DNA from 2 places in the Bacillus sp. FSL R5-0422 genome. Region 2 is predicted to be linked to the other one. Evidence: predicted binding sites of a transcription regulator. Region 2 holds the regulator's gene; the other holds the start of a gene.
The links. The regulator Rex, encoded in region 2, represses fermentation and respiration genes when NADH is low (regulators of the CRP and FNR family bind a similar motif). The targets are predictions, from matches to a motif close to TTGTGAAATATTTCACAA.

Region 1 (3,117 bases), 800 kb from region 2:
TGAACATCGTGGCATACCAGTGCGGGAAAGCAGCGAAAATTGCGCCCCCAGCTGTAATCAGCCAGACCTCATTCGCATCCCAGAAAGGTCCAATCGTGTTAATTAAAATGCGGCGTTCGTGCGCATCTTTACCAAGTAGCTGCATGGACATCCCAACACCAAAATCAAATCCTTCTAAGAAGAAAAATCCAACAAACAATACTGCGACAAGAATAAACCAAATCTCGTTAAGATATGCCATGATATGCGCCTCCATCAAATGGATCTGTAGACAGGTCCGTTTCATCCTTTTGATCTGTATCCTCTTCCGAATGTGCACCTTTTTTAATTTCTCGAATGAATAGGTAGGCAAGCAAGATGGCAAGAATCAGATAAATCGTCGTAAAGCTAATGACTGAGAATAACAGCATGCCGTACGATACGTTTGGTGAAATCGATTGAGCCGTCGTCATCATTCCAAAGACCGTCCACGGCTGACGCCCAATTTCGGTCATAATCCAGCCAGCTGAGTTCGCAATAAATGGGAATGAAATCATCCCTACCATGAAGCGTAAAAACCATTTGTTCGTTTCGAGTTTTTTTCTAAAGCTTAAGTACAAGCCAATCATACTGGCAAAAATCATCAGCATGCCGGCACCGACCATGATTCTAAAGCTCCAGAACGTTGTTTTTACTGGCGGAATATAGTCTCCAGGACCAAACTTTGCTTCATATTCTTTTTGAAGGGTCAGCATACCTGGCACATCTCCACTAAATTTCGAATAAGCCAAGTAACTTAAAGCAAACGGAATATTGATCTCCGCAGAGTTTTCTTTTTTATCTGTATCAATATTGGCAAATAGTGTCCAAGCCGCTGGATCTCCACTATCCTTCCAAAGGGCTTCACTTGCTGCCATCTTCATCGGCTGTGATTCCATTAAGTGCTTCGCTTGATCATGTCCAGAGAACGCCACACCTAAGCCAGAAATTAAAGCGAGAACCATCGCAATCTGGAATGATTTTTTGAAAAAGGCGATTTCTTGTTTTTTGATCATTTTATAGGCACTAACTCCTGCGATAAAGAATGCACCTGTAGCCAGCGCCCCAAACAGAACGTGCGGGAATTCAACCCAAAGCTGCGGGTTTGTTACAAGAGCGCCAAAATCATTCATTTCTGCACGGCCATTTTTAATCACAAATCCAACTGGTTCTTGCATAAATGAGTTGGCGAGTAAAATCCAAAACGCCGAAAAGATCGTACCAAGGGAAACAAGCCAAATACACAATAAATGAATCTTCTTCGGCAAGCGATCCCAGCCGAATATCCAAAGTCCAATAAATGTAGATTCAAGGAAAAAGGCGAGCAGTGCTTCAATGGCAAGCGGTGCACCAAATACATCACCGACAAACCTTGAATAATCTGACCAGTTCATCCCAAACTGGAATTCCTGGAGAATCCCTGTCACCACACCTACTGCAAAATTGAGTAAGAATAGATGACCCCAAAACTTCGCCATTTTTTTATAAATCTCTTTTTTCTTGACGACATAAAGGGTCTGCATCAATGCAACGATAAACACCAAACCTATTGACATAGGAACAAAAATAAAATGAAATAATGTCGTTGAAGCAAATTGAAATCTTGCTAAAAACAGCTCACTCACAGTCTTACATCCTCCCTTACTTTCACATGCCGAATGATTTGAAATATTTATGCTCACCATTTCACAAAATGTTCACTATTTGTTCAACGATTCACAAATAATAGCCTGTTTGAAATGGTTTACTCGGTGAAATTTTACTCTTGCTTTTCATTCGGTTAGTTATTTATACCTGTACTTTACACCCATACGCTTCAAAAATAAAGTAAATTTTACCTAAAAATTGGATGGTATTGTGTCAGTTGTTTGAATACTTTGTCAAAGAAATGTGACAGAAAGTAAAAAAACGCAAAAAAATAGCGCTGCACGTGAGCTGCAGCGCTTTGTTTCTTTTTTAGGCTTTTTTCTGTAAAGCCGGTCTAGTCACTTGTACTTCATAGTACGTAATTTTGTTTTTCAATAGGCCTTCAGGTTTCGCTTTTCCATGAGCGTGCGCATCACCAAATGCCTGAGATTTTGTCCAGTTCACGAAGTCTTCTTTTCGATTCCAGCGTGTATGAATGGTCACTTCATCGTAATCGGTTGTCTGCTGTGTGACCCAGACTTCCATGCCTAAAAATCCTTCCATGAATTCTACCTGTCCTTGCTTGTTAAAACGTTTGACGAGGTGGTCGGCACTGCCTTTTTCTACTCTTACCTGGTTATTAACAATGATCATGTTTTGTTCATCTCCCTTTTGTTGTTGGATCGAAGCGATTGGAATAATCAGCGGATGCTCACCATCTAAGTGAACCTCAGCCTGAATCCCAAAGACCTCTTTGAAAAAGCTTTCTGTTAATACGTCTTTTGGTGTCCCTATTTGATAAATCTGACCACGCTTCATCACGATAAGGCGGTCACAATATTTTGCTGCCTGCTGCAGGTCGTGAAGAACCATTAAAATGGTGATTCCATGCGTCTTATTCAGCTGTTTGAGTAGCTCTAGTAAATCAAGCTGATGCGCAATATCTAAGTAAGTTGTCGGCTCATCCAGAATAATCGTCTCTGTCTTCTGAGCAAGCGCCATCGCAATATACGCTTTTTGCCTTTCTCCGCCAGACAATGTATGCAGCATTCTATTTTCATTGATACGGCTATTGGTCACATCAAGCGCCCACTCAATCGCTTCTTGATCTGTCTTCGAGCTTTTTTTCCAGATCGAACGATGCGGACTGCGTCCAAGTGCGACCAGCTCCCGTACGGTCATAGATGGAATAGCTGTCCTCGTCTGCATGAGAACGGCGATCTCCTTTGCAATCTCCTGAGCCGTCATCTCTTTTTGCGGTATATCATGAATATATATCATGCCGCTTTCGATTGATGTAAGGCGTGCGGCTGCTTTAATAAAAGTCGACTTCCCTGATCCATTCGGTCCAATAATGCCTGTCACGCTTCCTTTAGGAACAGCTGCTGATATAGATGAGAGCTGAAAGCCTCCTTGACTGAGACTCACGTCATCCATAGCGATCACATCCAACTTAACCCCTCCCTTTCTTTT
Region 2 (3,117 bases):
ATGAGGGAATCCAGCTCGGCACCTGTGGAAGAAGCCATTTTCTCCTCGATGGTTCTCATCTCTTGTTCCATTTTTTTTAAATGATCAAAAACCGATAATAATTCGTCTTTTAACGTACGTGTAGACGTCACATCGGTATGCTGTGCTAAATAGCCGATCGATAGGTCTTTCGGTTTGATGATCTCACCTTGTTCGTAAGACAATTGACCGGCAATGATTTTCAAAAGAGTGGATTTGCCTGCGCCGTTACGACCTACAATGGCAATTCGATCCCTTGCTTTCACTTCCAATTTTATATTCGTTAAAACGGTATCAGCACCAAACGATTTGGACAGCTGATTCAATTGTAGAATCATCATGTAACTTCACCTCTGCTATAATATGTTAAGTGTAGCTTATCAGCAGTAAACCAGCAAATATTACATACAATCGCCATATTCAAATGAAAGACAGATAGGAAAAAATAGTGTATCATTTGAGTGAGGGAGCGTTGAAAAGATGAGTCAATTTAGCCACTTTAACGAACAAGGAAGAGCAAAGATGGTCGACATTAGTGACAAATCATCTACTATGAGAACCGCTGTTGCTGCTTCAAGTGTTCGTATGATAAAAGAAGTGTTTCATAAAATAGAGCAACGTGAAATTGGAAAAGGGGATGTGCTGTCTGTTGCACAGGTTGCTGGCATTATGGCAGCAAAGCAAACATCTACCATTATTCCAATGTGTCATCCGCTTGCATTAAAAGGAGTGGATATCTCCTTTGATTGGGAGGAAGACGGAAATGCGCACATTCTGAACATACAAGTACAGGTGAAAACAAAAGGAAGTACGGGTGTGGAGATGGAAGCGCTCACCTCTGCTTCAGTATGTGCACTGACCGTTTACGACATGTGCAAAGCGATTGATAAAGGCATGATCATCGGTCCTACCTATTTAATTGAAAAGACAGGCGGGAAAAACGGTGATTTTCACAGAGCATCTGATATTTAAGTTGGAGGACCTTATATGAATATAGATCAGTCAAAAATTCCACAAGCGACAGCCAAACGTTTGCCGCTATATTACCGTTTTTTAAAAAATCTGCATGCATCAGGAAAACAAAGGGTCTCATCGGCAGAGCTTAGTGATGCAGTCAAAGTGGATTCTGCTACCATTCGCCGAGATTTTTCGTACTTTGGTGCACTTGGGAAGAAGGGGTATGGCTATAATGTCGATTACCTTTTGACTTTCTTCAGAAAGACACTTGACCAAGATGAAATGACCAATGTCATGCTCATCGGTGTCGGGAATTTAGGGACTGCTTTTTTACACTATAATTTCATCAAAAATAATAATACAAAAATTTCAATGGCTTTTGACGTCAATGAGAGTAAAATAGGTAGTGAGATAGGCGGCGTGCCTGTCTATGATTTGGATAAGCTTGAAGAGCATGTTCAAGAGGTAGGAGATATACCTGTTGCCATTTTGACAGTACCTGCCGTAGCAGCTCAACCCATTACAGATCGTTTGATTGCCCTTGGCATCAAAGGGATCCTTAATTTTACGCCGGCCCGATTGAATGTGCCGGAACACATTCGAATTCATCATATAGATTTGGCGGTTGAACTTCAGTCTCTTGTGTATTTCTTAAAGCATTACTCTATTACACAGGAGGATTGACGAAAAGGGGTAAAGGGGGTGGAGCAAATGGGTCCGATTGGTCCTGGAAGTTTGGTTCTGATTGCGATTGTTGCGCTCATTATTTTTGGGCCGAAAAAGCTTCCTCAATTAGGAAGAGCAGCAGGAGATACATTACGTGAATTCAAAAATGCCACAAAGGGTTTAGCTGATGATCAGGAAGAAAATAAGAAAAAAGAAGATCAGTAGAATAGGATGAGCTTCATGAATGTCAAAGATATGCCGCTTATGGAGCATATTGTGGAACTGCGAAAACGTTTAGTGGTCATTGCGATGTTCTTTGTTGCCTTTATGGTGGCAGGTTTTTTTCTCGCTAAGCCGGTAATTGTATATTTACAAAATACGGATGAAGCGGCAACACTGACGCTGAACGCGTTTAAGCTCACAGATCCTCTGTACGTGTTTATGCAGTTCGCATTTGTCATTGCTTTGGTTTTGACGTGTCCCGTGATTTTGTATCAGCTATGGGCGTTTGTGAGCCCTGGCTTATATGATAAAGAAAGAAAGGTGACACTTGCTTATATTCCGATTGCACTGCTTTTATTTTTAAGCGGTGTGGCTTTCTCTTATTTTATTTTGTTTCCGTTTGTCGTTGATTTTATGATACGGATGTCGAATGATTTAAATGTAGAGCAAGTCATTGGGATTCATGAGTATTTTACATTTCTGATGCAGTTAACACTTCCATTTGGCTTTTTGTTTCAGATGCCCGTTGTGTTGATGTTTCTCACAAGACTTGGCATCATCACACCGATGTTTTTATCAAAAATACGGAAGTATGCCTATTTTGTCCTCCTTGTCATTGCCGCACTGATTACACCGCCAGAGATCGTTTCCCACCTCATGGTTACTTTGCCGATGCTCGTATTGTACGAAGTGAGTATTGTCATTTCGAGAGTGACCTATCGTAAAATGCAGCAAACAGAGACAGAGGAGAAAGAAAATGATGATGTCTCATAAAAAACATCGTGATCCAAATAAGGGTCACGATGTTTTTTCTATTTTGACAGGAATTGATTGATTGCTTGGAATAGATGCTCATAATAGGCGGGTTCATGCGGGACAAAATCTTTTACACTGACTACTTTGCTTTCCTTACGTCGTTCTCCGGCTTTATCAATTTCAAAACCCTCCAGCTTCATGTTGTCAATTTTTCTAGTGAATAGCTGCTGTGCATCCATTAGCTTTGCTCTGTAAAGTCCAGCGACTTCTTCTTTTTGTAATTGAATGTTCATCTGCTCTTCTGGATGGACGTAAAGATAGACATGGCAAAATTCACGATCAGTAAAATTGTGTAGATGGATTTCATCCTGTATAACACCTGCAAAGGTCAAATCCTCAAAAGGTATAGTAAGACCGATCTCTTCTTCTACCTCTCTCATACCGTCAGAAGGCTGTTCATTTGCAAGAAGATGACCTGCTACGGTGATATCAAACAGA

Region 1: MKX52_RS17580 (cytochrome ubiquinol oxidase subunit I) is a predicted target of Rex. The motif match lies at 1,723-1,740, and genes of this name have one in related genera.

The regions. Positions count from the first base shown of each region.
Region 1 is NZ_CP152014.1:3,426,069-3,429,185, forward strand. Features, by position in the region: gene cydB (cytochrome d ubiquinol oxidase subunit II) at 1-241, opposite strand, end outside; gene MKX52_RS17580 (cytochrome ubiquinol oxidase subunit I) at 228-1,643, opposite strand; gene isdG (heme oxygenase) at 1,975-3,096, opposite strand; gene MKX52_RS17590 (iron ABC transporter permease) at 3,098-3,117, opposite strand, start outside.
Region 2 is NZ_CP152014.1:588,138-591,254, forward strand. Features, by position in the region: gene MKX52_RS02915 (ABC-F family ATP-binding cassette domain-containing protein) at 1-359, opposite strand, end outside; gene moaC (cyclic pyranopterin monophosphate synthase MoaC) at 499-990, shown strand; gene MKX52_RS02925 (redox-sensing transcriptional repressor Rex) at 1,006-1,659, shown strand; gene MKX52_RS02930 (twin-arginine translocase TatA/TatE family subunit) at 1,687-1,866, shown strand; gene tatC (twin-arginine translocase subunit TatC) at 1,873-2,637, shown strand; gene MKX52_RS02940 (NUDIX domain-containing protein) at 2,676-3,117, opposite strand, start outside.